4 regions of the Alteromonas mediterranea DE genome follow, and region 4 is predicted to be linked to each of the others. Evidence: predicted binding sites of a transcription regulator. Region 4 holds the regulator's gene; each other region holds the start of a gene.
The links. Region 4 encodes sigma-54, which starts transcription at its own class of promoters, with help from an activator protein. Its sites were predicted from a motif close to GTTGGCACGNNNNTNGNNT; they were not measured.

Region 1 (8,127 bases), 400 kb from region 4:
GGCGTCATTCCTGAACCCATGCCGCGGTAGTTGCTCTGTATAAGCGACACCATATTGCCGTCTTTGTCAGCCACAGTGAGGTAGATGGTATCGCCTTCGTAAATACCTGCATCGACACGGTTTGCTGCCCGCTCGTTATCAATGAGCGTTTTGCGCTTAGCAGCGTATTCTTTAGAAATGAGCCAGTCGACAGGGATTTCGTTGAAATCGGGGTCCGCATAAAACTTTGCACGGTCTTCAAAGGCAAGCTTTTTGGCTTCAACAAAAGTGTGGATATAATCGGCAGAATTAAAGCCCATACCCTCAATATCGTAGTGTTCTAATATATTGAGTATTTGTAAGGCGGCAATGCCTTGTCCGTTAGGCGGTAGCTCCCAGACGTCGTAGCCTCGATAATTCGCCGAAACCGGCTCGACCCACTCAGAGGTATGCGACGATAAGTCTTGATATGATAAATAGCCCCCTTGAGATTTCATATAGGCATCAATCGTACGCGCGATATCGCCTTTGTAAAATGCGTCGCGCCCACCTGTGGCAATCTTTTCGTAAGTTACCGCCAACCCCGGATTTTTAAAAACATCTCCTTTTTGCGGCACTTTGCCGTCAAGCAAAAAGGTGTCCGCAAACCCATCGTAATGACCAATACGCTCGTAATTCATTTGCCAGTAGTAAGCAATAACCTCAGACACGGGAAACCCTTCTCGGGCATATTTGATAGCAGGCGTAAGCAACGTGGACATGGGCAGCTTGCCAAACTTATCATGAAGCATAAACCAACCGTCTACGGCACCGGGCACCGAGACCGGAAGTGGGCCAAATTTAGGTATTTGATGCAACCCGCGTTCGGCAAAAACGTCTTTTGTTAACTGCCTTGGAGAACGGCCTGAAGCGTTTAGCCCTACGAGCTTTTCTGCTTTGGCATCCCAAACAATAGCAAATAAATCACCGCCTACACCGCTTCCCGTGGGCTCAACTAAACCTAGCATTGCATTGGCTGCAATAGCAGCATCTACCGCGCTACCGCCTTGCCTTAAAATATCGAGCGCCACTTGTGTAGCTAACGGCTGACTGGTTGCTGCCATCCCGTTTTTCGCAATAACCTCAGAGCGACTGGCAAAAGGCTGCCCGGTTACCCTGTCGTAGCCTAAGCAATTAACACTAAAAAGTACAAGTACCAAAGAGAGAAGTCGTACGTTTGCAGTCATAATGTTCCTTTGTTTACTGCGAAGGTTATTTAGGGCCTTGCATGAGCAGATTGCTTCATAGTGTAGCGTTATTGTCACATTACGCCTAGGCCCTTTTCTACAGTGCCTTTTTTCACTATTCCGACGCCGTGAATACGGCTACCTTAACGAAAAAAGCCCCGCAATTGCGGGGCTTAAAAGGAAGTAATAAGACATTATTGTTGTAATTATTGCTTTGCCTAATCGAGACTCTCTTACGAACGGCCGCTTGTGAAGTCTGGGTATGCTTCCAGACCACATTCGCTCATGTCTACGCCGTCGAACTCTTCTTCTTCGCTCACACGTACACCCATCACCGCTTTAATCACTAGCCACACGATAAGGCTCACTACAAATACCCATACAAAGATAGTCGCGGCACCAATTAGCTGACCTGTGATACTTGAACCGTCGTTTGTGAAAGGTACAAGGATTAGACCAAGAAGACCTACCACACCGTGCACTGAGATAGCACCTACTGGGTCGTCAATTTTAACTTTGTCTAGTGCAACAATGCTAAGTACGACTAAGATACCGCCAAGGCCGCCAAATAGCGTAGCTTGCAGAGGTGTTGGCGTAGACGGCTCTGCTGTGATAGCAACAAGACCAGCCAGCGCACCGTTAAGTACCATTGTTAAGTCAGCTTTACCAAACAAGATGCGTGCAACGATAAGTGCAGCAATTGCACCACCTGCAGCTGCAGCATTCGTGTTCATAAATACGATTGCTACTGAGTTTGCACTTTCAACCGTGGCAGTAGCCAGTACTGAACCACCGTTAAAACCAAACCAACCCATCCAAAGGATGAATGTACCTAACGTTGCCAGCGGCAGGTTAGCACCAGGGATAGCATTTACTTTGCCATCTGCAGTGTATTTACCTTTACGCGCACCAAGAACGAGTACACCAGCAAGCGCTGCTGCAGCACCGGCCATGTGAACAATACCTGAGCCTGCAAAGTCAGAGAAACCAAGGTCGCCAAGGGTATACATACCAAATACCGCTTCGCCGCCCCATGTCCAAGCACCTTCCATTGGATAGATAAAGCCCGTCATAACTACAGCAAATGCAAGGAAAGCCCAAAGCTTCATACGCTCAGCAACCGCACCAGATACGATAGACATTGCTGTAGCAACAAAAACCACTTGGAAGAAGAAGTCAGCAGAAGGCGCATAAGTCGCTGGGTCTTCGGCAACACCCGTTGCACCGTCACCCATAATGCCACTTAGGAAAGGACCCCAATCGCCGCCACCGTACATAATGCCGTAACCGCAAATCATGTACATGGTGCAAGCGATAGCAAATAGTGCCACGTTTTTAGTTAGAATTTCTGTGGTGTTTTTAGCTCGAACAAGACCCGCTTCAAGCATCGCAAAACCTGCAGCCATCCACATTACCAGTGCACCGCAGATTAGAAAATAAAAGGTATCTAGCGCATACCCAAGTTCAAAAGTGATTTCCATTATGGTTTTCTCCGCAAATATATCGTTGTGGCTTACAGCGCGTCGCTATCCGACTCACCAGTTCGAATACGAACGGCGTGTTCAAGGTCATAAACAAACACCTTGCCGTCTCCAATTTTGCCTGTTTTGGCAGCGCCAACGATGGCTTCTACCAGGCGCTCTACTTGATCATCCTGAACAGCAATTTCCAGTTTGACTTTAGGTAGAAAATCCACCTGATATTCCGCTCCGCGGTAAAGCTCAGTGTGTCCTTTTTGACGTCCAAAGCCTTTCACTTCGGTCACGGTCAAGCCGTCGATACCGATTTCTGAAATGGCTTCACGAACATCATCTAGCTTGAACGGCTTGATGATCGCTGTGACTAGTTTCATGAGTTGCTCCCAGTTTGTTTTGGTTATTCTGTGTTAATGGTCGAATATCTAACTACCCGAAGATAAACCAAGAGCCATGCCACAAATATTTACCATTTAAAATCAGCTAGATAGGCAATTCACACATACGCTTGCACAAAAATAATGCACAACAATGGTGCATGTTGAAAAAAATGCCCAGTTTTGAAGCGATACGAGGCAATATTGAGGTGAGCCGACTAAAAAGTACGATGAATTTAGGATGGAACTATTCGATTAAGCCTGTGGTCTGTTAATAATATTATGACCACTATCACTCCCGCATTTTCAGCGCCTGAGCGCTATATACAACATCATACCGTTGCTAAGAAAACGGCATGGCGCCCGTTATTGATTTCAGGTTTAGTACACGTGATTGGGGTTATCTTGGTCGTCATACTTTCTCAGCTGAGCATTGATACTCAAAAAAAACGCGCCACTATGTCTAAGCAAACGGCCGAGATAAACGCCAAACTGTATTACCCGCCCGCCCCGAAACCCCAGTCTCTCCCCCAACAAAGCAAACCGGTAGAGGCTTCCCGAAACACGCCAGAAACCAGGTTAAAACCTGTCATTTCAAAGCCTACAGAAGCAGTTGATACTAAAGCTAAAATTACAGAGCGCCCCGCCCCTCAACAGAAAGAGAATACAAAGGCAAAACCGCAAAAAGCCCCCGTCGACATTAAGCCCACTAACACACCGGCAACGCCCATACCTACGCTTTCACAGGATGCAAATCGGCGCGCTGGCTCGCTAAATCTATCGGTAAAAGACGGTTCGGCCCTTTATTTTGAAAAGTATCACAGGGACAAAGTCGCTGAAGATGCTGAACAGGCAGCAAGCGCATTTCAAGAGCGCAAAAACAGCCCGAAACTCGGCGGACCAAGCACACAGCAAATACAAGCCGCCGAAAATAAACGCCCGACTAAACGCGTGAATTGTAGTAGTAACACTAACAAAACGCTGGCGATTTTAAGCGGAATTACCGGTGGCACCTTAGAATGCACCAAAATGGACGATCACAAGCGTTTTATTGACGCTAGAGTCAATAAACTCCCGAAAGACGAAAAGCGAAATTAGCTGTCGCGATCTGCCATACCCAAATAAACAGCAATAGCCCAAGCGCCGCTACTTTCTCTTAAAAAACTTAGGTGGTTGCCCGAAATATGCTTTGAACCGTCGACTGAATGCTGCAACATCTTCATACCCTGTTAGCTGAGCTATACCCAACATGGGCGTATCGGTATTTCTCAGTAACGCTTTGGCCTTTTCCATTCTCGCTTTCACCAGGTAGTCTCGCAAACTAAGTCCGGTAGCTTCTTTGAAACGCGTTTTAAACTGCGTTGTTCCCATACAAGCTATCTGCGCTAACTTCACTTGCGTAAAGCCTCGGGCAAGATCGCGATGAATATGACTTAATACGGGAGTGATACGCTTATCCATGCTACATCCTTTCAAGGATGTCTCTAACAAGGTTAAAAACAGCGCCAAAATCTCTTCATGTCCATGGTCTGCAAACTGACTAATTTGAATTTCTACGAATGACAAAAACGCTTGCAATGCTGACGATACTTGGAAAATAGGGTGTAGCCTGTCATTTAAACTAACGGGCACATATTCCAAGTCTGCCACAATGAATTTTGATAATTCATTAGCACTAAAATAATGAACCTCGTTAGGCGCAATACATACGCCCTCGCCGACGCCTACTCGCCCACGAAAAACATCGATTTCTATCAAGATATGCCCATTAATGGGCAGCACCAGTTGAAAATAGTTATGTTTGTGGCGACACGTTTGTTTGGTATATGAGCGTACAGATAACGATGGCACTGGGCTGTCAGTCATTTAGTTGCCCCCTGTACACGGTCCTGATTTTGTTACTTGGCTCCCCGTTTATTTGCATCTATTTCCCTTGCGGTTTCCTTAATGCTCTTTGCCGTTAGATTAAGCACTTTTATTCATTTTGTCATGATCGCTACCCTTTCGTTGATCACCCAGAACTAGTAAACAGTATTTGGGGTAATTAAGGTCAACATGAGAAGAGCACGACGATGCTCTTCTCAACTCACGCTTTCTATGTGCACGAAGCCTCGGTAACCTTATCAAAAATGGCTATCTAACGGCCTTTATCTTCGTTGTATATTACCTTTGTTTTGAGTAGGCTAAACTGCAATTCAGTAGTTATTTCTCTAATAAATATATAATAAAGGATATTCAACGTGGCAGCAGCTAACTTACTTGCCCTACTTGATGATATAGCAACATTGATGGACGACATTGCAACCATGTCGAAAGTCGCTGCGCAAAAAACAGCGGGGGTTTTGGGTGACGATTTAGCGGTGAACGCCGATCAAGTCCAAGGCGTTAAAGCAGAAAGAGAATTGCCTGTTGTGTGGGCCGTAGCAAAGGGCTCGCTTATCAATAAAGCTATATTGGTTCCTGCTGCGTTAGCGATAAGTGCTTTTGTCCCCTCACTTATCACTGTATTGCTCGTACTCGGCGGGCTATATTTATGTTTCGAAGGTGCTGAAAAACTTCTGCACAAATACCTGCCCCATGATGATGAAGAAATAACACGAGAAGCCAGAATAGACGCATTGACCCATGAAAATGTCGACATGGTCGCGTTTGAAAAAGACAAAATTAAAGGCGCCATTCGCACCGACTTTATTCTGTCGGCTGAAATTATCGTTATTGCACTTGGCACCGTGTCTGACGCCACACTGACAACACAAATTGGCGTGTTAGTGGCGTTAAGTTTAGCCATTACGTTAGGGGTTTATGGCCTGGTTGCAGCATTGGTCAAGATGGACGACGTTGGCCTTTACATGCTTCGTAAGTCGCTAACAGGTTCGATGAACACACTTCAACGGTTTGTTGGCAGAGCGCTTTTGGTTACTGCTCCTGCACTTATGAAAACGCTGGCTGTTGTGGGCACGGTTGCCATGTTTTTAGTTGGTGGAGGTATTCTTACCCATAGTATTGGCTTTTTGCACGTAATTACAGACTGGTTCGCAGGGGTTATTCCAGACGCCACACTCGTCATGTCTATACTCGCCGATGGCGCAGTGGGTGTTGTTGCAGGTGTCATTATTGCTTTGGTTGTAAGTGCAGCGTCAAAATTGAAGCGCAAAAGCACGCGTTCTTAATCATTAAACATTTGCAGTGAAACATCTGCACTATTCATTCGAGACTGAATAGTCGCGCATAAATGGGGGTTACCCAACGTTGGCCCTCCCTTATGCCTTCTATGCACAGCTATTTTTTATTGAAGCGCGTATTAGCAAACGACAACGCGCTTCACTTTTCAACAGTTAGCCATTTCAACCACATCATTTTTCAAATACACCAACTTTTAGTTTTTTTATTAAATCCATTTCCTTGCCTTTGAATACTCAAAAAAATAAAAGCAAATAAATCAGTAATTTAACTCATTTCGCTAACTTGGCACATCCCTCGCTATAAACTAATTGTTAATTGATAACGACTTATTATCGAAACCTATAGCAACATGATAGCTGCCACGCAGTATGTTCAAGTGCAGTGTCTAACTTTACATTTATGGAGATTACTATGTTTACCGCTCGCAAAACTTTCACTGCATTAACGTTGGCAACTAGCATTTTGAGTGCATCAGCATTCGCTAACGATTCACAGAACAACATTATGTCGCATACAGACTTCATGGTAGAAAGCGCCATGATGGATGTGAAGCAAAGTTTAGAGCTTGGTGTGACATTCGATGTATTAACTGCAAGCCACACCTTCGAGCCTGAAGTAGAAGAAACTAATACGCTGGTTGCCGAGATTACTGTTACGCCAATTGAGCCTGTCAGCACAGACGATAACGACGCATAAGGAGAATGCAAATGTTAACCGCCGCTACACTATTTATGGTAGTACTCGGCCCCGTTATTGCGTTTTTAGTGAGTGCACTGGTTTTTTCAACAGCACGCTTATTCCTTCAAAAAGGTCACTGAAAACGCAACAAAAACAAATAGGTACCTAACCGACTACTGCTACCCATTTTTGCCTTCCCTGGGCCTTAACTCCAGAGGGAGATAGAAAGCACGGACTGTACGCTAGCCAAGTGATTGTGTTTTCTATCTTCTTACTGGAGCTTTTTTATCCAAATATACGCTCCCACCAGCTTTTTTCTTTCTTATCGCCGTTTTCGTCTACCGGGCGACCAGCACAATCTTGCTGCGCAGGAGGCAGTACATCCAAAATAGCCGGAACACTTAAACTTCCTGCGCACCCAGCGACCACTACCGCCCCCGTCTTCGCATCGAAATGTGCAATACCTAACCCTTTAGGGAAACGTCTAGATAGAGACTTCGGTGACTGTGACTTCATATAATTTACAAACACAGGCAGCGCGCCACCTGCACCGGTTAAATTTACTGGTTGATTATCGTCATTGCCGACCCAAACGGTCACCACATTATTTCTGTCGAAACCGCTAAACCAACTATCGCGATAATCATCGGTTGTACCTGTTTTCCCTGCCATATTTACATTACCAAAGTTCCAGCCTATGCGTTTTGCTGTACCTTCTGTGGTCACCTTGTACAGGGCGTAGTTCAGTAAGTAAGTGGCGGCTTCATCCGTGCGCTGAGCAAAGAACTCGGCCTTCTTCCAAAGTAATGCATTATCTGCCGTAACCACAGAGCTCACCGTGTGAAGCGGTATGTAGCGGCCATCGTTTGATAGGGTTTGATACATTTGGTTTGTGCTAAATGGCGTTAGTTCGAAAGCGCCCAAGGTTAACGACGGTACTTTATCTACTGGCGTGGTAACCCCTAACCGCTCAATGGTATCGGCTAACGCATCTAGGCCTATCTGCATGCCTAAATTAACTGTTGGCACGTTCAAAGATTCGACTAACCCCTGAAGCAGAGGCACCTGCCCTCTGAACTCTTTATCGTAGTTTTGCGGCGACCATTCGGTGCCGTTTCTACTTTCTAGGGTAATTGGCTCGTCTTTAAGGGGTGTAGCCAAGTTAAACTGGGTAGGATCTTCTAAGGCAGTTAAGTACACAGCTGGTTT
Region 2 (8,127 bases), 290 kb from region 4:
CACTTCACTGATTCGCACAGGACCAAGGGCTTCCAGATCATCGCCAAGCATTTCAGCAGCGCGTTTTGACATGTTGCGCATAATTTTATCTTTAAGCTCTTCGTCAGCCCCTTTAATGGCTTTAAGCAGCGCATCTTGCTGAACTTCGCGCAATATTGCCTGAATACCTTTGTCGTCCACATCGACTAAGTTGTCGAATACGAACATAAGATCTTGAATTTGCTGACTCATTTCTTCGTCTTGCTCGCGAATGGCGTCCATCAGCTGACCTTCTATTGCGGTATCTAGATAGTTCATGATGTTCGCTGCAGACTTCAGGCCGCCCATTTTGGCTGCTTGCGTACCCGCTTGACCAGCAAACTGTTTCTCCATAATTTCGTTTAGCTCTTGAAGCGCAGCAGGCTGTACTTCTTCTAAATTCGCAATACGCATTAACAAATCAAGTCGAACTTTTTCAGGGAACTGCGCCAAGATTTCGGCACTTTGCTCTGGCTCTAAATACGACATGACAATGGTTTGAATCTGCGGGTGTTCGTTTCGAATAATGCTGGCAACTTGTTTAGAGTCCATCCATTTCAGTGAATCTAGACCTTTTGCGCCACTGCCCATTAGGATCTGATCGATAAGGTTTGCCGCCTTATCTTCACCTAACGCCGCAGTTAGCGCTCGCTTAACAAAGTCTTGGCTCTGGAAGCCAATAGTGCTGTAGTTCTGAATCTCTTCAATGAAGTGTTTGTGAACTGACGTGATTTTGGTTTGCGTCATATCGTCCACTTTCGCCATTTCAGAACCCAGCTTCTGCACTTGTTTCGGTTCAAGGTGCTTTAATATCTGCGCCGCGTCTTCTTCAGATAAGCTTAGTAGTAATATGGCAGCTTTCTCTACGCCTTCTAATTTACTGACGTCGTATGACGGTTCTTCAACATTGGCAAGTTCTTCAGCCATAATCTTATCTCACTACTCGTCTTGCATTAACCAGCCCTTCACTACTTGGGCTGATAATTCTGGTTCATTGGCCACTAGGGCGCGTACGGCTTTAAGTACATCTTCGTCTTTGTGCAAGTCAGGCAGCATAAGTGAGCCATCTGGCGCAAAGCCAACCTGTCCTTCGTCAAAGTCAGACGTTAACATGCTAATTGTGTCATCGCCTAAGTCTAAGCCTTCATCGGCATCAAACTCATCGGCCTCATTAGTCTCATCTGGGTTGATAAGACGGCGCAGCATAGGTCGAATCACAAAAATGATAAGCACGATTATAACCAAGCCACCAATAACTAACTTAAGAATTGGCAGAAAACCGGGTTGCTCCCACAGTGGTGCGTCTTCAATCTCGCCGGTATCCATTCGCGTGAAGGGTACACTTACCACTTCTAACGAGTCGCCTCGGGTCACGTCAAAACCAATACCGCCTTGTAGAAGTCTTCGAATATTTAAGATTTCTTCTTGTTTACGCGGTGTAGGAGTCATTGCCCCGTCTTCGCCTGCTACCTGAGTATAGTCAACCGCTACAGAGACGCTAAGCCTTCTTATAACGCCCGTTTGCTTTTTAGTATGGCTAATGGTGGTATCAAGTTCGTAGTTGCGCGTTGACTCTTTTGCCGTGCGTCCAGGCATAGTTTGTTGACTACCGCCCACGGCGTTTTCTGGGATATTAGAATCCAGCGGAGGTTGATTTGATAATGCGCCAGGAATACCGCCAACACCGCCTCCTACGCTGTTTTCCTCTACAATCATCTCGCTTCGAACAGCCGGAAGGTCTGGGTTGTAGCTACGCTGGGTTTGTTCAATCGCAGTGAAATCCATCGCAACATCGGCTTGCGCCGTGTAGTTCCCAATACCCAGTACGGGTATTAATATAGCATCAATTTTTTCTAAGTACTCTTGCTCGCGCTGGCGCTCAATTTCGTATTCTTTTCTAGCACGAGCGCTCATCGAGTCTTGTGAGCCGGAATTTAGCAAGCGGCCGTTACTGTCGGTCACCGTCACCTTAGACGGCTCCATGTTTTGAACCGCTGATGCCACGATATCAACAACCGCATCAGCTTCTTCACCGGCGATTACTGCGCCACGCTTTGCGGTTAGCACCACAGTGGCTGACGCTTTTTTCTCTCTGCGTGCAAACACGTTTTCTTTGGGCGTGGCGAGCAATACCCGCGCTTTTTGGATACTGGCAATATCTTCAATTGTCGCGGCGATTTGCTGCTCTCGGGCATGTTTAAGGCGCTCCATCTCTACCCGCTGGCTTACCCCAAAGCCCATGTCCTGCATGATAATGTCTGTGCCCGCATCAGAACTATTGGTTAATCCCTGACGGGTCATACCTAACCGAATATTTTGGAACTCATCGCTTCTCACATAAACCGTATTGCCTTCAAGCTTATATTCAATTTGATTCGCATCCATGTAATCAAGCGTCTCTATAAGCTCTTGAGTTTCCATTTTCGCGAGTGGACGATAATCAGGCTCTTGTGACCAAATCAGAATAAAAATAGCGATAGCCACACAAATAACGAGGACGACGACGAGCGCCATTTGACGCATCATGTCAGCGCTGCCTAGGGTGTCCATAAAGCCAGATTTATTCTCTGGCTCGTTGTCCACCGCTTGATTTTGGTCAGGAACCGTTAGGTTTGTACCTGTTGCTTCAGCCATAACCTACTCCACCTACACCGGCATGTTCATTATTGTTTTATAGGCTTCAAGTACTTTATTTCGTACCTGAACAGTTGCCTCAAAGGCAATGCCCGATTTTTCTTTAGTTAACATAACCTGCGCCAAACTTAGACTAGGGTCACCCATCTCAAAACGTTGCTGCACATCTTTTGACTCTAGCTGCATATTATTCACGCCATCAACCGCATTTTTTAGCATGGTCGAGAAGTCACTTGCAGAGGTATTGATCTCATTAAGCGATTGCTGTTGAGGTTCATTAACTTGAAGACGAGTTTGCCCGATCATATTTTGCATTTCTTGATACAAACTGTTGGCTTTAACGTCCATAACCACTCCTAGTGTTTCTTCATTTACCGGCAATGCGGCGGCGAATAGCGAATATATAAGAGTGATTTAGCAAAGGGCTTGCCAACTTTAAAAACCATTTAATTTCAAAAGCTTAACAATAATTTTTGGCGTACAGCCAAATTAATGACGTTGTACCACATAGGAGCAACAAAAAACCGCCGCCTTTTTAGTAGCAAAGGCGACGGGTAGGTTTGAGGGGAAGCAAGGGGTTACAGTATTTAACGTTATGCAGGTACTTCGATGCCGTCTTCACGCATTCGAGCAAGTTTATAACGCAACGTACGAGGGCTAATACCCAGCTTTTCAGCGACATCTTTACGCTTGCCGTTGCACGACACCAGTGTATCGAGAATAATTTGATGCTCTTGGTAACGCAGCTCTGAGCCTAGTCTGTTTTCGTCAGCCTGCTCTTGTACAGCTTCAACGGGCGCTGAGATATCTTCGTCAATCATGAGATCACTGGCGTCTATTTCGTTATTTTCACAAAGGATAAGCGCGCGTTGTACCACGTTTTCTAATTCGCGCACATTACCCGGCCAGCCGTACTGCGACAACTTGTTACGGGCAGCAGCACTCAGCCTTATTGAACCTAACCCTTGTGAACTGGCGTGGCGCTGCACAAGGTGTTCAGCAAGAGGAACAATATCGCCGGGGCGCTCACTTAAGGGTCGCCATTCAATTGGAAACACATTTAAGCGGTAATATAAGTCTTCTCTGAACTCACCTGCCTCTACCGCTTTTTTCAAATCTCTATTGCTTGTAGCGATAACGCGCACGTTTAGCTTAACCGTTTTGCGACCGCCAAGCCTTTCCACCTCACGCTCTTGCAGTACGCGAAGTAGTTTCGCCTGTAACGCCAGATCCATCTCGGTAATTTCATCGAGTAAAAGCGTACCGTCTTGGGCTTGTTCAAACTTACCCGGGCAAGCCTGAATAGCGCCGGTAAACGCCCCTTTTTCATAACCAAATAGCGTCGCCTCCAACATATTTTCTGGAATGGCAGCACAATTAATGGCCACAAAAGGCGCATCGCTGCGCGGTGACTGGTCGTGTATATAGCGGGATAACACTTCTTTACCTGAACCGCTAGGCCCCATCACCATTACCGTCGCTTCAGACTTGGCGACTTTTCGAGAGAGTTCAAGCAGCTTCAAGCTAGAGGGGTCTGCGACGATTGGCGTGCGAGATTCGATTTTTTGTGCTGGTGCGTAGCGCCCTACAAGGTTTAGCAGCACTTCTGGTGCGAATGGCTTAGATAAATAATCAGTCGCACCGTCGCGCATTGCTTGCACCGCATCGTTAACAGTGGCGTAAGCGGTCATTAACAATACTGGCATATTCGGATATTTTGCTTTAATACTCTTAAGAAGCGTAAGGCCGCTCATTTCACCCATTTGGATATCGCTAACAACCAAGTCTATCGCTTGCATTGATAACATCATTAGCGCTTGTTCAGCACAGTCGGCTTCAACCACGTTGTAGTTGCCGAGTAAAAGCGTGTCTAAGAGTGCTTCGCGCAACCCCGCGTCATCTTCAACAATTAAGATAGTAGTTTTAGACATGATCCTCTCCTATGGCTTACGCAACATGGGTCAATGTATGTGATGATTGAGTACTCGCTTTGCATGGCAAAGAAACGCTAAAGCAAGCGCCGCCTTCAGGTGTATTAAATACACTAAGGGTACCGTTGTGCGCATTGACGACCGACTTAACCACCGCCAAACCAAGGCCGGTGCCGTTGTTTTTTGTGGTGAAAAATGGCTCAAATATTTTGTGTTTGAGGCCTTCAGGTACGCCTGGGCCTTTATCAGTTACAGCGATATTTAAACGATTTCCAGAGACCGAAGCGTCAACAGCCACAAGCTCACCTTTTGGTGTTACTTGGCTGGCGTTGTGAATAAGGTTTAATAGCGCACCTTGAAGTGCAGTAAGGTTGCCGGTTATCGACACCTCTTGTTCAAAACCAGAAAACCCTAATGTTTGATGTGCTTGCACTATCATGGTTTGGGCACTGCCTTCAATTGAAGTAAACAACTCTCCCAAGCTAATTTGGCTGACAACTTGTTCTTCCCCTGACTTAGCGAAAAGCAGCATGTCGTTAACCTGACTCTCTAGCTCTTTAAGCCTGTCAGTTAGCTTGTTTGCAAATTGAGTTTGTGCTTCTTGCCCTAAGCCTTTGCGCGTTAAATTAGACGCATAGAGCATGGCCGCAGAAAGAGGCGTACGAATTTGGTGAGCAAGGGATGCCACCATTTTTCCCAAAGAGGACAGACGCTGCATATGACTCACGCGTGCTTGCAGCTGTCGCGTTTCGGTTAAGTCGGTAATAACAATTAATTGCCCAGGCTCATTTTCTAATGGCGTGATAGAAAGCTTCACTCGGCGACCGTCAACAAGTGAAACTTCGTGGCCATCGTCAGCGCGGGGCTTGAATGAGCGCGTGATAATACTTCGCCACACTTCCTCTTCAAGCGGTTCACCTAACAGTGCTTTCGCTTGTTCATTGGCTTGGCGTACGATCCCTTTGCCGTCTATAACAATAACGCCCGCAGGCATTACCTGAAGTAAGTGTTCAAGTCGACTCGCCTGCAACCGTAAAGACGAAATATCGTCACTGCTTGAAGGGTCGTATTCATCACGAGATATCGCATTATCAATACTATCTAACGCATAGCTTGATGCTGAGTACTCAGTTGATTGGGGTGTGCTGTCAAAAGCCATATTGCCCTCGTCAAATTGCAGACGCTGTTAAACTATGGCTTAGATAAAGCAGAAGATGTGCCAATTCATCATTGGCTTATTTATCAATTAGATAGAGAAGAATTTAAAAGAAAAGCGTAACGTCAATTACCTGACATTACGCTTCTTCAGTGCGCTGAATATCGTATTTCCGCATTTTCTCAACAAGCGTTGTTCTACGCATTCCGAGTTTGTCGGCAGCTCGAGCCACCACCCAATCTTGATTGTCTAACGCTTGTCGAATGAGATTTACTTCCAACTCAGAAAGGTACTCTTTGAGATTAACCCCTTCCTCAGGTAAAGATGAAGAAACCATTCCGTTGAAACCCTCGTGGTTTTGCTCGTTAAGGTCTTCTTCTGGCTCTTGCGCGGCCGCTTCAGCAAAGAGTGCATTGAATGCTTCACGCTCAAGAATTTCTTCTGGATAATCAGGCTCGTACGCCTGAACATCACCGTACTGATACTTTTCGGGTAAATCAGCAATATCAACAATTTGCCCAGGGTAAAGAATGGTTAATCGCTCAACTAAATTTGAAAGTTCGCGAACGTTCCCCGCCCATTCGTGCTCCATTAACGAGGCAACCGCTTGCTCGGTAAAGCGCACACCTTCCACCCCATCGCCTTGGATACGACTATTTAGCTCTTGGAGTAGTAAGGGGATATCGTCTTTTCTTTGTCTAAGTGCAGGACTGTCGATTGGGAATACGTTGAGTCGGTAATACAAGTCCTCACGGAACTTGTCTTCACTGATCATGGTTTCCAAATTGCGGTGCGTCGCAGCTATAATGCGTACGTTGCATTGAAGGGGCTTATTCCCACCTACCCGTTCAAACATACGTTCTTGCAACACACGTAATAACTTAACCTGCATTTGAAGGGGCATATCACCGATTTCATCAAGGAATAATGTGCCGCCTTCGGCTAGCTCGAAGCGCCCTTTACGCGCGCTGATGGCGCCAGTAAAGGCGCCTTTTTCATGACCAAACAGCTCGCTTTCTAGCAGCTCGCCTGGGATAGCGCCGCAGTTTACCGGAATGAACGGACCGTCTTTACGTTCAGATAAAAAGTGAACATTACGTGCAACCACCTCTTTACCCGTACCAGACTCACCTAAAATCAATACGGTAGCGTCGGTCGGTGCGACTTGCTCAACTAAGCGCCGCACAATTTGGATTTGCTCACTTTTGCCAACAAGGCTTCTGAACAATCGGGTTTTCGTGCCTGCCGCACGAGATAAACCGGGTTTGCGTCTAGAGTACTCTTGGCAGCGATGTATAGCCTGCGTTAAAACTGGGTAAGTTAATGGTGTTGCGATAACACTAACCAGGTTACAGCTTGCAGATGCCTGTGTATTACTCTCAACTAAAGCGACGAACGGTATGTGTGGAAACTTTTCTACCAGATTACTTACTGCAGTGGGCGAGCGGTACTCGATAAGCACGGCGTCTGCACCACTTTCATGGAGGTATCGCTCGCATTCACTGAAGCCTCGTGACTGGCACGACTCTCCCATGAAGGTAACGATAGTTTCCAAGTTTTGAATAAGTTCCTGATTATCACTAACCAGCAATATGTCCTTCATCTATTCCCCAATGACGCTTTGTTATTATTTATAGTGTAGCGCATAAGCAAATTGTAACGGTAAAAGATAACTCTGCAACCAATGTTTGCGGAAATATAGCAATAAAAAAAGCAGGTTACCCTGCTTCTTTTGGTTAATTTGTAGAAAATTTTAGGGTAAGCAACATTGCGGACTCACCGTTTAACGCTGAGAAAAAACAATCTATCAACTTAGTAATGCTAACGCTTGACCTTCCTGTATGTTTGCCTGAGCTTGTACAGTAAGTGCTGCTTGCGAGCGAATATTATTAATAACGCTTTGAGAAGTAGCCTGTGCGAAGTCTAAATCCTGTATTCTACCGCGAGATTCTGCTGCATCTATATCGCCTTGAGTTAAAACCCTTGCCACGCTCTCAAAGCGATTCTGTGTCGCACCAAGCTCGCTTCGAGCGCTTCCAATAAACTCCAAGGCTTGGTCTGCCGCACTTAGTGCATCATTCACACTAGTACCGGAAGTAATATTGATATTAAGAATACCATCAATTTCAGAAGCTACATTCTGTGTATCCACGCTAATAGATTGATTCGCTCCCACGCCAGCTTGAAAACTTATTGAATCATCTTCTGATAGAAGTGGCCTTCCTGCAAAATTCGTTTGCTCTATGGTCTGAGAAATATTTTTCTGCAGCTGTGTAATTTCCGATTGAATCGCATCGCGATCTGCTGCACTCAGAATACCGTTACCAGACTGGACAGTTAGCTCTCTTATTCTTTCAACGTCTGAATTAATATTACTCAGCCCACTCT
Region 3 (8,127 bases), 1.9 Mb from region 4:
GCTTAAATACCCTGTACGCAATACCGACCGCTCTGTAGGCGCGTTGCTATCAGGTGAAATTGCTAAACATCACGGTAATCACGATTTTGAAGATACCCCAATCAAAGTTGAACTTACCGGTACGGCAGGTCAAAGCTTCGGTGTGTGGAACGCTGGCGGTTTACACATGCATCTTGAAGGCGATGCCAACGATTATGTAGGCAAAGGCATGACAGGCGGCAAGCTTGTTATCCACCCGCCGCGCGACATCTCTTATGATGCCCACGACAGTGCCATTATGGGTAATACCTGCCTATACGGCGCCACTGGCGGTAAGCTCTTTGCGGCAGGCCGTGCAGGCGAACGCTTTGGTGTACGTAACTCAGGCGCCATCGCGGTAGTTGAAGGTATTGGCGATAACGGCTGTGAATATATGACAGGCGGTATTGTAGCTGTACTTGGCCCAGTTGGCGTTAACTTCGGTGCCGGTATGACAGGTGGTTTTGCCTATCTTATGGATGATGGCGACGACCTCGATAACCGCGTAAACGCCGAACTCGTTGATGTTATGCCAATTGAAGATAAAGCGATTCTTGCTGAACACTTACGCGGCTTAATTAACCAGCACTACGAAGAAACCGGTAGCGATCACTCGTTGTCTCTGCTTACTGATTTCGCCGCAACGCTGAAACGCTTTAAGCTTATTAAGCCAAAAACCAGTGATGTGAAAAACTTGCTTGGTCACATCAGTCGTTCAAGTGCTGAATTACGCATTCAGGCTCAGTAGGAGGATTTAGTTTATGGCAAAGAACGTATATCAATTTGTCGACGTTGAACGTATCGATCCGCCGAAAAAGCCGATCATGGTACGTAAACAAGAGTTCGCGGAAATTTATCAACCGCTCAGCCAATCTCAAACCGAAGGCCAAGCAGACCGCTGCTTGGACTGCGGCAACCCGTATTGTGAATGGAAGTGCCCCGTGCACAACTACATTCCTCAGTGGTTAAGCTTGGCAAACGAAGGCCGTATTTTAGAAGCTGCGGAGCTTTCTCATAAAACCAACAGTTTGCCGGAAGTATGTGGTCGCGTATGTCCACAAGACAGACTGTGCGAAGGTGCGTGTACACTGAATGACGATTTTGGTGCGGTAACCATTGGTAGTATTGAGAAGTACATTACTGATACAGCCTTCAAAATGGGCTGGCGTCCAGATATGTCTGACGTGGTATGGACCGACAAGAAAGTCGCCATTGTTGGTGCTGGCCCGGCAGGGCTTGCTTGTGCTGATATATTAGTACGTAACGGTGTTAAACCTGTTGTTTACGATAAGTACGAAGAAATTGGCGGCCTACTCACGTTTGGTATTCCGTCTTTTAAATTAGAGAAAGACGTTATCAAGCTACGCCGCCAAATCTTTACCGAAATGGGCGTTGAGTTCGTACTTAACACCGAAATTGGAAAAGACATCCAGTTCCAGGACTTAATCGATAAGTACGACGCGGTGTTCTTAGGCATGGGTACATACAAGTCTATGCAAGGTGGGTTCGACAATGAGCACGTAGAAGGGGTATACGATGCCCTTCCATTCCTTATTGCCAATACCAACCGCGTAATGGGACTTGAAAAAGACCCAGCCGATTTTGTTGATATGAAAGGTAAGCGCGTTGTGGTGTTAGGTGGTGGTGATACCACCATGGACTGCGTGCGTACCTCTATTCGTCAGGAAGCGGCGCAGGTAACCTGTGCATATCGTCGTGACGAAGAAAGTATGCCGGGTTCACGCCGCGAAGTAGTTAACGCTAAAGAAGAAGGTGTTGAGTTTAAATTCAATCTTCAACCTTTGGACATCGCCGTTGATGAAAACGGAAAAGCCTGTGGCGTTAAGTTCGTTAAAACCGAGATGGGACCACCGGATGTTAACGGTCGCCGCCGTCCTGTTGAAGTAGAAGGTTCAGAACATGTTCTAGAGGCTGATGCGGTTATTATCGCGTTTGGTTTCCAACCGAGTCCTGCGCCATGGTTTGCCGACTTTGGCATTATGCTTGACGAAAAAGGCCGCGTTCGCGCACCTTCAGCAGGTAAGTTTGCATTCCAGACTTCGCACCCACAAGTGTTTGCGGGCGGTGATATGGTACGTGGCAGTGACTTGGTTGTGACCGCAATCGACGAAGGCCGTAAAGCCGCAGAAGGTATAATGGACTACATTGGCGTTTAAGCTACGCTAACAAGACCTTTGACAAAAGCTCGATAGCCCTGCTATCGAGCTTTTTTAGTTTTGGCTCACTCAGGAAATACGGAAAACGTCGATGGCATACGTTAATAGACCAAGGTTTAGTTGAACCGAAGGTGCGACGGCTCTACTATCGTACGAACAACAAAATATCATTACGTAATTGATAGAGCGGCCCCATGAAGAACGTCGACATAAAAACACTCACCCTTTGTCTTGCATTGAACTGTGCGGTGAGTAATGTGTGTTTTGCCGATACCATTTCGGTAGAAGCATCCTCGGTGAACGCGCCTGCTAAAGGACAAAGTTTGCCGACATCAGTGTCTAAACCTAATACTGTCTCTTGTCCTGCCCATTTTCAACAGGTGAAAATTGCCAGTGATGCTCGTCAATGCCAGTCGTTTGACGAAAGCATGACGGCGGTGATGGTGTATCACTCCCCCGCTGAGCCTGGTGAAGTGGTAAACCTTTATCAAACAACGCATCCGGCCCTTAAGGCTCATTCTCCAGTAAACGGCCGTACCTTACTCTCTTCTAGCGATAAAGCCATTAGAGTCATTGTTAGCCCAGATAAAACAGGCTCTCAAGTGGATATCCTAGTCACATCAAAATCAAAGTAACTTGCGACTTTTTAAAATACCGATATAGATTGCTCATGTTGGCATCTGCTTTGCAATTTCATCAATAACAACACCATGACTACGCCAGGTGTCATTTTTCTGACACCTGCAGAGTTGCAAGAAGTACGCTAATTACTGATACATAAGCTAGTGCGCTTCACGTTGCTGTGCCTGTCATGGGCTTTAACTAATGATTTTTGCGAGGGTTACGATGGAATTGGCAATTATTCTAATGATGTTACTTATAGTCGTTGCGCTAGGTGCCATAAAGTTGTCAGACGGTGGTGTCGCATTTCCATTTAGGCGGAAGCCACAGCTATTTACACCAGTAGAAAACACCTTTTTAAACCTGATTGAACAGGCTATGGGAAAAGAGTTTCGGATAGTATGCCGCGTACGTCTTAACGACTTAGTGTCGGTTCGGCAGTCGGCCAGCAAGAAAACGGCGAGCCAAGCCCTTAGCAGAGCGTCAAGCCGACATCTCGACTTTGTATTAGTAAACAAGCACGATATGAGCCCCGTCATGGCTATTGATCTTGTTCATAGCCAAGGTAAAGACGGCTACAAAACCCAAAAGGACTGGTTTGTAACCGGCGCGCTCGATGCGGCTGGCCTTCCTCACGCAAGAATAAAAGTGAAATCTGGTTATACCGTTGATGATATTCGCGAGTGCTTGGAAAACAAACTGATTCCTTATCGCCGTTTACAAAATAAAATGGCGCAGCTTCCTACTCATAACCCAGAGCCGCCTAAGCGCCCTACTCGCCCCGTGCGCTCGAGTAGACCTGCTGCGGCATAAAGTACTCGTCCCCACTTCCCCTAGCCTTTGTTGCTTTGCTATTTTCTTACTCTCTGTAGCAGCAACAAAGGCATTTTTCTGTCAGTTTTTCATATTTCCTTATACAATTACGTCAAACACATGCGTGTTCACGCAAAGAAACCCACAACACCGTCGGTAGAGTTATGAAAAAAATTGGTATTTTAGGTGCAATGGACGAAGAAGTAGCGCTACTTAAAGCGTCTCTTTGGAATGTGAAAGAAACAAAGTGGAAGCACCTTACGTTTTATGAAGGCACACTAAACGATATGGAAGTGGTGTTAGTAAAATGCGGTATTGGTAAAGTTGCTGCGGCTATCGCGACTACCGTACTTATTGAGCAATTTGCGCCAGATGCAGTCGTTAACACCGGATCCGCAGGTGGCTTCGACAAGAATTTAAACATTGGTGATTTAGTGATAGCAAGTCACGTTATTCACCACGATGCAGACCTTACCCATTTCGGTTACAAATTAGGGCAGTGTGCTGGCATGCCAGAGGATTTCCGCTGTGATACTCACTTAATGGAAACCGCGCGTACCGCGGCTGCAAGCATTGTCTCGCTGCAATCTACAACGGGTTTAATTTGTACCGGCGATGCGTTTATCGGTAGCGATGAAGCAGTGGCAGAACTACGTGAAAACTTCCCTGATATGAAAGCGGTAGAAATGGAAGGCGCAGCAATAGGCCAAACTTGTCACATGCTCGACACGCCGTTCCTTGTTATTCGCTCGCTGTCGGATATCGCAGGAAAAACGTCATCTGTAAGCTTTAAAGAGTATTTAGAGACTGCCGCTAAGCATTCAGCACAGCTTGTAATGGCAATGATAAAGACCCTCGCTAAGTAAGATGACAAGCCTATTTAGCGACCCGCGTTTGCAGTCGCTACTCGTACTTTGGTTGGCTATCGCTGTCGACGCTTTGTGGCGCTGGCCTCAAAGCACTCACCCTCTAACACTTATGCGATACCTTGTTCAGCAAATGGGGCGCAAAGTCGTCCCTTCTCGCGAGTACGGGCCTGGCCAGCACTATATTTCTGGCTCACTGGCTCCGTTGGTATTGTTAGCCCCACTGGTTATTTGTTTAGCCATCTTGGTATATATGGCTCAATACCCCGTTTTTTTTGAAGCGCTCATTCTTGTGGCGCTACTCGATTTTGGGTACCAGCGTCAGCAGTACAAAAAGGTACTGGCTAGCGTAGGTAGAAACAAAAAGTCACTTGCCCGAGAAATGGTGCAAACCATCACCGCCCGACAATGCCATTCGCTTACGGATATAGGTATCGCCAAAGCCGCTATAGAGTCGTTATGGCTGAAGTTTCTTTACCTTTATTGCGGTGTTATTTTTTATTTTGTCGTTACCGGGCCAATAGGCGCGCTGATATACCGCTTACTTCTTCTTACGTCTTGGCAATGGCATTACCGAACTCCCAACATGGTTTTCTTTGCCCAACCCGTGCGCAAACTCATTTCAATACTGGTGGTACCTCCGGCGGTGATCGGCGGATTTATTACACTGCTGGTAAGTCACCCTTTAAAAGGCTTTCGTGCAATCAAGCATTCGCCGGTTAAAGATAAAACGTCGCTGTTACTTGCGCTTATGGGCGGAGTTCTTAACGTGAAACTTGGGGGCCCTGCAATGTATGCAAACAAAAAGTACCGATACACGCGCGTAGGAGGCGTTAACGACGTGAAGTACTCCCATATGTTAGCTGCAAAGAGCACGATTACCTATGCCATGATAGCGACATCCGCTTTCGCATCTTTAGCCATGTTGGGGCTGGCGCTTGTTTAACGTTGCTTTATTTATTAACTACTGTTTAAGGCAAAACAGCATGCGATCTGTATTTACACTTAGAGAGCCATAATAATGCGCTATCAATACATCACAATGAAACGAGGCAAGAGCGCTTTGCCATGCCGCATTTGTAGTTTTTGTCTTAAAAAAGCGCTGGCACTTGCCTTATTAGCTCTCACATTGTCGCTTACTTCAATAATGACGCACGCTGCACATTCAACCGCGACGGCGCAGGAAGTCACTGAACAGGCCCCCCAGCAACCTTTGAGAATTGTAAGTTTAGCTCCCCACCTAACTGAATGGGCCTTTAGTTTAGGTTTGGGTGATAATTTGGTTGGCGTAAGCGATTACAGTGACTACCCCGAACAGGCTAAAACCATACAGCGAGTCGCTGACTTCCAAGGCGCTGACATAGCACGCATAGTCGCACTTAAACCCGACTTAATTCTTGCTTGGGATGGAGGGAATAAACCGCAGGATATTCACAAACTTTCTTCCATGGGCCTTAAAGTATTTAAGAGTAAGGTTGAAAATATCGCAGACATCGCTAGCGAAATTAAGAAGCTTGGCGCTATCACCAACAGTCAGAAAAAAGCGTCGACCCTTGCCGATAATTTTATACAAAAGCTCACTGCGCTAAATCACGAGTATGCAAAAACAACATTAACACCTGTTTTTTATTATTCTTGGACTACGCCACTGATGACCGTTGGTCCAGACGCATGGGCAAATAAGTTACTACATGTGTGCGGCGCGCAAACCCTTTTTTATGACAGCCCTGTCGACTACCCACAGGTCGCATTAAAGGACGTGCTTACCCGACAACCTCAGGCACTGGTAGCCGCATCTAAAAGTGCACGAGCAGACCTTGAAGGCTTTTGGGCAGATCACCGCAGCTTTTTAAACGCACCTTTAATTGTAGTAAACCCTGATATTACCAGTCGATTTTCACTGCGATTAATAAATGAACTAAAACTGCTTTGTGAAGGTATAAATTGACGTTCTCGCGCGTTATACTTAAGTCTAGGTAATGGCAGCTTGTGCTCACAAAAGCACGCTATGTTGCAAAAGCATTCGGGGTGCTATGCGCCCATTGTACAAAGCGAATGTTTAAAGGTTCAGTGGCTCTAATATTTCATTATTACGGTAAGAGTTTCTTTTCATGCGGATTGTTGTTGCGGTTTTTCTTGTTGTGGTCGGTATTGCACTTTTCGTGTCGCTTCAATGTACGGCAAAAGCAACTTCTCAATCTCAGGCATCGGTTGCCGCATCACCTTATCTAATTGAACGAGTTGCCAACAACGACTGGCTGCTCATTGACGTGCGTTCCCCAAAAGAGTTTGCGGATGGTCATATACCCGGCGCGGTAAACATGCCTCACGAGAACATTAATGACTATTTGAGTGAGTTAGAAGGCCATAAAGATAAGCCTATTATTATCTATTGCCGTTCAGGTCGAAGAGCCAAGCTAGCAATGAAGGTTCTCGAAGATTTAGACTTTTCAGAAGTCATGCATCTAGAGGGTGACATGTTGGGCTGGAGCGCGGCAGGAATGACGGTAGATAGAATGTAAGTGCTTAGTATTTGTCTAGTGCCGATAGGTCCCCCTCCTTCTGTATTCTTACACACCCCTTATTTTTCTTACGTATTACGCTGTACACCACACCCTGTGTGATAATAAAAGCGTATGATACACTTAATAAAACTGACGCTTGTACGAACCTCTTATGAAAATAGATATCGCCACACCAGCCATGTTATTCCCTGCTATTTCTTTACTGCTCTTAGCTTACACAAATCGCTTTTTAACGTTGGCGACGATTATCAGAAACTTTTCTAAAGAAGAGCGCGACGACAATACCCAGGCACAAATCAAAAACCTGCGTTTGCGTATACAGCTTATAAAGCGCATGCAAATTGCGGGGGTTGGCAGCTTTTTTCTATGTGTCGTTTCTATGCTGGCCATTTACCTTACTTATCAGCAAATCGGTAATTGGGTGTTCGCGGCAAGTTTAGTCTCTCTACTCTACTCTTTATGGATGTCGGTGAGAGAAATACTCATCTCAGTAGAAGCATTAGATGTTCACTTAGATGGCATTAAACACAGCCCTAGTAACGAGAAAAAATAGGCAAGTTATGACGCATACTGATACGCATCAATCGGTCATGGCACGCTTTGATATAAGCTATGCCCCTCTCGCCCCTGAACATTTTTCTGGCGTAATTTCTCTTGGAAATAAGGTGCAAGGCGATAATTATCTCACACAAGCACTGTTGGCCGACTATTACGCGAAGAGCTTTGTCGGTGATATAAACGCCAGTTGGGTAGCACTTAACCGAGGTAAAGTTGTTGGCTTTCGCCTAACCTTTGCCCATACCCAGTGGCAGTTTGATAAGTGGTGCACGCCGTCGCTATGGCCCGATATGATAGAGCACGTATGTTATTTTAAGTGCAATACCGTAGACCCTGCCATGCAAGGTGAGGGCATTGGCAGCGAATTGCTGCGCAAGTCTATTTCATGCGCTAAAGCACAAGGCGCAGACGCCGGGTTAGCCCATATCTGGCTGGCGAGCCCCAGCAACAGTGCGTTTAAATATTTCACAAAAAATGGCGGGCAGTTAATTAAAAAACATGCCAATAAATGGCGCTATGCGTCTATTCACGAAGGCTATGACTGCCCGG
Region 4 (8,127 bases):
AGTCGAGAATGTCGGCAAGAACGGGCTCTGGCAGGCTGCTTAGCGTTTCGGCTAAGTCGTCGGTGTCCATCTCTTCAAGTGCATCAACCACATTGGCCGGAAGCATCTTGGTAATAATACCGTTTCGTACATCATCAGACAGTTCCTCTAAGATGTCGCCGTGAAAGTCGCTATCAATGAGTTCCCATAATTCGTCACGGGTTCTACTCGGGCTCGATTCCAGTATGTGGGCGACATCAGAAGGGGGAAGTTCAAGCAGAAGCTTACGTACTGAGACAAACTGACCGTTAGTCAACGCGGCATTAAGGGCGCGTAACTGGGTTTGTACGTATTTAGAAACAAGCGCTTCTGCCATAAGGCGTTATTCCTACCTGCTATTAAGATGAACGGTGAAGGCTTTAAAGCCTAAGTGGGCGTAGAATATCGCAATTACGATGAGTCTGTCATGAAAATTGCGTGGCTTTTGCGCAGTATAACTATAAAACGGCGCTAAACGTTTAATAAGTAATCAGGTGACGGATTTAAACTATTCGTCTTCGTTAAACTTACCTTCTATGAGCTCTTCAATGGCAGCAAGGGCGTCAACATCATCGTTTCCATCTACAATAACATCTACTTGTTCACCTTGATGGCTTTCCAGCATCATTAAACCAAGAACGCTGCTGGCGTCAGCCTCTTTATCGCCTTTCTTTAAAATAATTTTGGCGTCGAACTGATTGGCAAGCTTCACTAATTGGGTCGCTGCTCTTGCATGTAATCCCAGCTTATTTACGATGGTTAGCGTTTTTTTAATTGTCATTACTGGTTTAGCTCTCGATGGCGAATTTGTACATCTGGGTGTATTTCGCTGAAGGTTTTCGACAGAGTTTGGGCAATATACACAGAGCGGTGTTGCCCGCCTGTACAGCCAATAGCGACTGTTACGTAACTTCTGTTGTTGCGCTCTAAATGAGGTAGCCAGGTGGTAATTAAATTCTGAATTTGCCAGATGAACTTGGTAACAACGGGTTGAGAGCCTAAGAAAACCTCAACGGGCGCATCAAGCCCTGTTAGGTGCTTCAGGTCAGGCTCCCAGTGAGGATTAGGTAAAAAGCGCGCATCAAAAACATAATCGGCATCTTTCGGAATACCGTGTTTGAAGCCAAAAGATTCAAACACCAGCACTAAGCGGGAGCTTTTCTTACCGAGTATTCGCTCGCGTATCAACTCAGCAAGTTGGTGAATAGTCAGTTTGTCTGTATCTAAATACAAGTCTGCCCGTTCAGCGATAGGGGCTAGCAAGGCTGACTCTGCCCTTATGGCTTCAGATAGAGACTTATTGAGCTTCGCAAGGGGATGCAGACGTCGGGTTTCGCTGAAGCGTTTTACCAGCACATCATCGCTGGCATCGATATAGACAATGGTCATTGACCACGACGACGGAAGATAATCTAAAATTTCTACCAGATCATCAGGGTTTTTCGGCAAGTTACGCACATCAATGCTCACCGCCACTTGGTCGTATTCATCAACAACAGTGTGGGTTAGGGTAGGAAGTAGGTTTACAGGAATGTTGTCAACGCAGTAGTACCCTAAATCTTCCAATGCGCGAAGTGCGACAGACTTACCAGACCCCGAACGACCACTGATTATAATCAGCTTCACCTAATTTCTCCCAAATCTTCTGGTTTTATCGCATACGCTTTATTGTCTTAAGCGCCTTGGTCACGACCTCGCTAAGGCGCTTAAATCTTTAACTTAGTGCAGAAAGAATATCATCGCTTGTACTGGCACGACGTATCGCTTTAATCGTTTCTTTATCGCTTAGTTTACCGGCTACCGTGGCTAATGTTTGTAGATGGCCTTCGGTTTGCTCTTCAGGAACAAGTAACGCGAAAAATATATCTACCGGCTTTTCATCGAGCGCGTCAAAATTAATGGCTGGCGTACTGGTGACAACAATGGCGATCACCTTTTCTAAACCTGGCAAGCGCCCATGTGGTAACGCAATGCCATTGCCGATTCCGGTACTACCCATACGCTCTCGAGACATCAAACTATTAAGTACCGTTGCCTGATCGATGTTATCGTTATTTTTGGCAGCGATATCTGCGATGATCTCAAGAATTCGCTTTTTACTATTACACTGAACCGCACACTCGGTGCGGTCCAGACTTACGATGGCTTGTATATCCATACTTATTTAGCTACTAATGTTTTTTCAGTTTTTCCTTATGCTTGATTACCTGCCGGTCGAGTTTATCAACCATGCTGTCAATCGCCGCATACATGTCGGTATTTTCTGAGGATGCGAATACTTCAGCGCCACTTAAATGAACGGTCGCTTCGGCTTTTTGATTTAATTTTTCAACGTTCAGGATGACATGCACATTAGAAATGTGATCAAAGTGACGTTCAAGTTTGCTGAACTTCGTATCGACATAATTACGCAAAGAGTCGGTGATTTCGACATGATGACCAGTTAGGTTGATTTGCATATTTCGTCTTCCTTATATTATTAAGCCCGTTTAAATTAGGCTCTTGCGTTGGTTCGACGGCGGGATCGACAATGATTCCCGGTATTTTGCTATTGTTCGCCGGGCAACTTTAATGCCTTGTTCGGCCAACAATGAAGCAATCTTGCTATCACTTAGTGGCTTGCTCGGCTTTTCAGCCGCCACTAGCTTTTTGATCAATGCACGAATCGCGGTAGATGAACACTCACCACCAGAGTCTGTTGCTACGTGGCTAGAGAAGAAGTACTTCAATTCGAAGATACCACGTGGTGTATGCATATACTTTTGCGTTGTGACGCGTGAAATCGTTGATTCGTGCATATCTACCATTTCTGCGACATCGTTAAGCACCATAGGTTTCATCATTTCCGGGCCATGTTCAAAAAAGCCCATCTGCTGCTGCACAATACAGTTTGCCACCTTCATTAAGGTTTCGTTGCGAGATTCAAGGCTCTTAATGAACCACTTAGCCTCTTGCATGTGTGAGCGGATGAATTGTGAGTCGCTACTATTTTTGGCACGACGACTCATTGCAGCGTATTGTTGATTTACACTCAACTTAGGCAGGCTGTCGGGGTTTAGCTCAACCACCCAACGGCCATTCTTTTTGGCGACCGAGACATCAGGAATAACGTACTCAGGCTCTTTAGTAACTAAAGCACTACCTGGGCGAGGATTCAAGGTTTGTAATAAACGCATTGCCTCGCGCAGCTGATCTTCCTTCAAGCGGCTCTTACGCATTAACGTGCGATAATCTTTACTGCTTAATAGGTCTGAATATTCTTCTATAAGCTGTTTGGCTTCGTTAAGCCATGGTGTGTCTTCTGAGAACTGGCGCAGTTGCACCATTAGACATTCCTGCGGCGAGCGGGAGCCCGAACCAATGGGGTCGAACATCTGAATACGCTTAAGTACGCATTCTATTTCGTCCATTTCTATAGGCTCTTCCATATCCTCAGAGTTTACCGCGTCAAGAATGTCTTCAAGGGTCACGGTTAAATAGCCAGACTCGTCAATAGAGTCGATAATTGCCGTAGCAATGGCGCGGTCGGTATCTGAGAAATGGGTCAATCGCATCTGCCACGACAAATGTTCCTGAATATCCTCGGTGGTTTCGCCTTGAAATATTTGTTCATCGTCATTTGAAGGACCTGGCGCTGGGGCCGATGACGCTGAATAGTATTCATCCCATGTGCTGTCGATAGGAAATTCATCGGGAAGGTCGTTTTTTTCTAACGCGTCACCCGCTTCCAATGTATCGCTAGACGCTGTCGCAGACGCTTCTGTCACGCTATCGTCGCTATCGATATTATTTTTTTCTACTTGCGGCTCGTCGTTACCTTCTTCAACTTCCAATAAAGGGTTTGAATCGAGGGCTTCTTGAATCTCCTGCTGAAGATCAAGCGTAGATAGCTGCAGCAGTTTTATCGCCTGCTGAAGCTGGGGTGTCATGGTAAGTTGTTGGCTAAATTTTAGCTGTAAAGATGGTTTCATCTACGTCTTATTTAAATGCTCTAAATTGAATACACCAGAGCGAAATTGAAAAATGACAATTCAGTTACACTAACTATAGCCTGAATTGTTCGCCTAGGTATACATCCCTTACTTTTTGATTACTTAAAACCTGTTCCGCTGTTCCTTGCGCGATAAGCTCGCCATGACTCACAATGTACGCTTTCTCACAAACATCCAATGTTTCTCGCACGTTATGGTCGGTGATAAGGATTCCAATACCCCTATCTCGAAGATGCTGTATTATCTTCTTTATATCATTAACTGATATTGGATCAACACCAGCAAACGGTTCGTCTAATAAAATAAATTGCGGATTAGCTGCTAGTGCGCGTGCTATTTCAACACGTCGTCGTTCACCACCGGACAAACTCATCCCTGTACTATTACGTATATGGTTAATATTAAATTCATCAAGTAGCGCGTCAGCTTCTTCTTCTTGCTGCTGTGAATTTAAATCCTTACGGGTTTGCAAAATGGCCATGATATTTTCATGTACCGTAAGCTTTCTGAAAATTGATGCCTCTTGCGGAAGGTAGCCAATTCCGCGGCGTGCACGCTCGTGCATGGGCTGATGAGTAAGCTCATTATCATCGATTTCAATCTTGCCTTTATCCAGGTTAACCAATCCCACAATCATATAAAATGTAGTGGTCTTACCAGCGCCATTGGGGCCAAGTAGGCCAACAATTTGACCCGTCGAGACAGAAAGGCTGACGTCGCGTACTACCTGACGCGATTTATATGCCTTAGCAAGGTTGGTTGCGCTCAAAGTTGCCATTGCTATTGATTGTCCTCACTGTCTTTATCTTCTTTCTTCGATGATGTCTTGCGAATGGATTCAGGAGTAAATACCGTAGTCACTCGACCTTCTCCATTTTCGCCCGCCCCACCAGTAGCAAGTAACTGCTCGGTAATCATGTCGAAAGTAATGTTGTCACCTTGCACTTTACTGGTGTCTTGTTGAAGTTCCGCGTTTCCTGAAAGAGAAATTGTGCGATTGATCACCTCATAACGAATTTCGTTTGCCTTAGCAGACACCGGAGTACCGTCTTCTAGTGTTTGAGAATAACTGGCTGGCTTTCCTCTGGCGATAAAAATTTCGCGGCCACTACCTTCACTCGCGATAACTTCCACTTCATCGGCTTCAATCACCAGCGAACCCTGGGTAATCAGTACATCTTCTTTATACAACGCCGTTTTATTTTTACCGTCGATAAATTGAGTATTTGAGCCTATTTTAATGGGCTGCGAAAAATCATCTTCGCTTGCGCTTACCGCACCGCTAGCGATGACAAGTAATAGGCTAGTTGCTAGGGGAATAAGTGGTTTGTACATGATCTAAAAGCTCGTATTCTTGTGTGCGTAAATTCGCGTTAAACCCATTGCTCAAAATGACATATTGGGTACCCTGTATTTCAACGACTTGATCAGATGTCATTTGTTTGGTGTCTAAATTAATCTGAATGTATTCGGTTGAGAGGCTTTTGACAAAGTCATCGCTGGTTTGGTTCTCGATAACAACCTGGTTTTCTAACTGGATCAGATCGTTGTTGTAGAGCGTACCTTCTTGCGCCGTCACCACCCAAGGAGACGTAGCGTTCTCAGTATACAGTGTATATTTGGGCTGTTGGAACAATACAAAACCTAGCTGGTCGTAGTGCTCCATTGATTCGGCAAATACCTTGTGATTTAACTCGCCTTCTTGGTTGTAAAGGGTAGTGGTCAAGTTCTTCGCTTTATAGGCAGGTTTTAAGGCGCCATTCTCGCTGCTGCCTTGTGATTCTGGCTGCTCTTCCATCCACGTAGGTACATACATCAGCAACGCTAAGATAAACAGCGCCGATATACTTAAGCCTAAGCGATTAAAGCCAAATTGGCTCATACACTTGCTCCAAAAATCTCATTCGCTACGCCTTTGGCGTGTAAAATAGTATCTGATATCTCGCGCACCGCGCCAAATCCGCCTGGCAAGGTGGTTATCCAGTTCGCTTGTTTTGCCACGAAAGGGTGTGCGTCGGCAACCGCTATTTTAATCGCCACATGCTTATACATGCCGGTATCAGGCATGTCGTCGCCCACCGCGGCAACCTCGTCAGCGCTTAAACCAAGATTTTCTATCAATGTGCTCAATGCGTCAGCTTTGTTTTCTTCACCTTGAATAATGTGGGCTACGTTGAGCGCACTCATTCTGTTTTCTACAATTGCGGAACGACGCCCGGTAATAACCGCTACGTTAACACCGTTACTGACTAGGGCTTTCACCCCATAACCATCACGAGTATGGAAAGCTTTCAGTTCTTCACCGTCGTTGCCTAAATAAATTCGACCGTCTGAAAACACGCCGTCCACATCACATACCAATAACTTAACGTTAGCCAGCGCATCGAAAAGCCCGTCATCCATTTCTGTGTACAAGGTTGTTGTCATTTATAGCACTCCAGCTTTAAGTAGCATATGCATGTTAAACGCGCCCACTGGTTTGTGCTCGTTATCCGTGACCATTAATGCACTAATCTTATGAGTTTCCATTAAGTTTAATGCTTCGACAGCAAGTTGTTCGGCTGTGGTTGTTTTACCGCCTTTGGTCATAACACTTTCGACGGTTGCGCTATGTACGTCAATGCGAGCATCTAAAATGCGCCGTAGATCACCGTCAGTAAATACGCCTGTTAGGGTACCATCAGTGTCAAGCACCCCAGTCATTCCTAGCCCTTTTTTAGAAATTTCGAGCAAAGCATCAGCCACCGATGCGTTTAACTCGATAAGCGGAATATCACTGCCAGTTAGCATGATGTCTCGCACCTTAAGCAACAGTTTACGCCCTAAGCTTCCCCCAGGGTGTGATAACGCAAAATCATCAGACGTGAACCCTTTCTGGTCAAGTAACGCAACGGCAAGCGCATCCCCCATTACTAATGTAGCCGTGGTGCTAGTAGTTGGAGCTAGACCAAGTGAACAGGCTTCTTTCTCAACGCTAATATCAAGGATGACATCAGCATGCTGCCCTAGCGAGCTTGAAGCACTGTTGGTCATGGCTACCACTGGAATACCTAAGCGTTTGACTACAGGCAATAAGTTTACAAGCTCATTGGTTTCACCAGAGTTGGATATGGCTAATAAAACATCGCCTTTGCCCAACATTCCTAGGTCGCCGTGATTGGCTTCACCAGGGTGCATAAAAAAAGCAGGTGTACCTGTGCTAGCCAGCGTGGCGGCAATTTTATTACCTATATGCCCAGATTTCCCCATACCGCAAACCACAACCTTTCCCTGACAGGCAAAAAGAATATCGCAGGCTGTAATAAAGTCGTCGTTTAAGCGCTCACTTAAATTGGCAATGGCCTGCGTTTCAATTTCAATAACGCGCTTCGCCGAGTCGATATAGTTCATCTGAGTTTGTGTATTCATGGTTATCCGAAAAGCCAAAATTGGTAGCCGATAAAGCAGGCCAGAAATAAGCATCCGTTTGTTCTTGATATTGTACGCTTTCCTATTAAATCGAAACTGAACAGGAACAGTAATAGCGTTAAACCTAACATAACGTACATATCGCGATTATAAACGTCGGGGTCTAATAAACCGGGAGCAATGAGGCCAGGCATACCTAGCACAGCCAGCAAGTTGAAAATATTAGAGCCTATTATGTTGCCCAGCGCTAGGTCGTCTTCACCCTTTAATACGCCGGCAATACTCGCAGCAAGTTCAGGAAGACTTGTGCCCAATGCGATTATTGTTAAGCCTATGACTAGGTCTGATATTCCCATATATCGCGCAATTTCTACCGCAGAGTTCACTAAAAAGTGTGCACTTAAAGGTAATATAACAAGACCAACGCCTATCCAAATCAGCGCAGAGGTATTAGATACGCCTTTTGGAATCTCATCAGCGGTCTCTGCAACAAGGGGGTCTTCTTTATCAACCTGTAGTGACAACCATGCCATCATTGCCAGCACGAAAATGAATAGACCCAGCAAGATAATTCCTTCATAAGACTTGAGTTCGCCGTCGAACATAAAGCCAATAGCAATTAATGAGATGATAAGAAGAGCAGGGAGTTCACGCTTTAACGTTGTAGATGACACTAGTAGCGGTTTAACTAGCGCGGTAATGCCTAGCA

Region 1: the regulator sigma-54 is predicted to act here: its motif matches at 3,123-3,141, upstream of glnK (P-II family nitrogen regulator).
Region 2: the regulator sigma-54 is predicted to act here: its motif matches at 3,068-3,086, upstream of fliE (flagellar hook-basal body complex protein FliE).
Region 3: the regulator sigma-54 is predicted to act here: its motif matches at 2,868-2,886, upstream of MADE_RS15500 (DUF2726 domain-containing protein).

Annotation. Positions count from the first base shown of each region.
Region 1 covers NC_011138.3:497,892-506,018, reverse strand. Annotated here, with positions in the region: gene ggt (gamma-glutamyltransferase) at 1-1,205, opposite strand, end outside; gene MADE_RS02285 (ammonium transporter) at 1,439-2,686, opposite strand; gene glnK (P-II family nitrogen regulator) at 2,719-3,057, opposite strand; gene MADE_RS02275 (hypothetical protein) at 3,340-4,155, shown strand; gene MADE_RS02270 (AraC family transcriptional regulator) at 4,204-4,923, opposite strand; gene MADE_RS02265 (DUF808 domain-containing protein) at 5,298-6,227, shown strand; gene MADE_RS02260 (hypothetical protein) at 6,652-6,936, shown strand; gene mrcB (penicillin-binding protein 1B) at 7,204-8,127, opposite strand, start outside.
Region 2 covers NC_011138.3:1,182,481-1,190,607, reverse strand. Annotated here, with positions in the region: gene fliG (flagellar motor switch protein FliG) at 1-945, opposite strand, end outside; gene fliF (flagellar basal-body MS-ring/collar protein FliF) at 958-2,652, opposite strand; gene fliE (flagellar hook-basal body complex protein FliE) at 2,665-3,000, opposite strand; gene MADE_RS05435 (sigma-54-dependent transcriptional regulator) at 3,246-4,583, opposite strand; gene MADE_RS05430 (sensor histidine kinase) at 4,600-5,742, opposite strand; gene MADE_RS05425 (sigma-54 dependent transcriptional regulator) at 5,879-7,342, opposite strand; gene MADE_RS05420 (flagellin) at 7,547-8,127, opposite strand, start outside.
Region 3 covers NC_011138.3:3,496,490-3,504,616, forward strand. Annotated here, with positions in the region: gene gltB (glutamate synthase large subunit) at 1-766, shown strand, start outside; gene MADE_RS15490 (FAD-dependent oxidoreductase) at 780-2,195, shown strand; gene MADE_RS15495 (hypothetical protein) at 2,390-2,830, shown strand; gene MADE_RS15500 (DUF2726 domain-containing protein) at 3,042-3,629, shown strand; gene MADE_RS15505 (5'-methylthioadenosine/adenosylhomocysteine nucleosidase) at 3,794-4,495, shown strand; gene MADE_RS15510 (cobalamin biosynthesis protein CobD/CbiB) at 4,497-5,441, shown strand; gene MADE_RS15515 (cobalamin-binding protein) at 5,517-6,443, shown strand; gene MADE_RS15520 (rhodanese-like domain-containing protein) at 6,607-7,017, shown strand; gene MADE_RS15525 (DUF2721 domain-containing protein) at 7,172-7,573, shown strand; gene MADE_RS15530 (GNAT family N-acetyltransferase) at 7,581-8,127, shown strand, end outside.
Region 4 covers NC_011138.3:896,125-904,251, forward strand. Annotated here, with positions in the region: gene mgtE (magnesium transporter) at 1-355, opposite strand, end outside; gene MADE_RS04100 (HPr family phosphocarrier protein) at 527-799, opposite strand; gene rapZ (RNase adapter RapZ) at 799-1,644, opposite strand; gene ptsN (PTS IIA-like nitrogen regulatory protein PtsN) at 1,733-2,176, opposite strand; gene hpf (ribosome hibernation promoting factor) at 2,190-2,477, opposite strand; gene MADE_RS04120 (RNA polymerase factor sigma-54) at 2,508-3,989, opposite strand; gene lptB (LPS export ABC transporter ATP-binding protein) at 4,063-4,788, opposite strand; gene lptA (lipopolysaccharide transport periplasmic protein LptA) at 4,791-5,345, opposite strand; gene lptC (LPS export ABC transporter periplasmic protein LptC) at 5,314-5,892, opposite strand; gene kdsC (3-deoxy-manno-octulosonate-8-phosphatase KdsC) at 5,889-6,437, opposite strand; gene MADE_RS04145 (KpsF/GutQ family sugar-phosphate isomerase) at 6,438-7,418, opposite strand; gene MADE_RS04150 (calcium/sodium antiporter) at 7,421-8,127, opposite strand, start outside.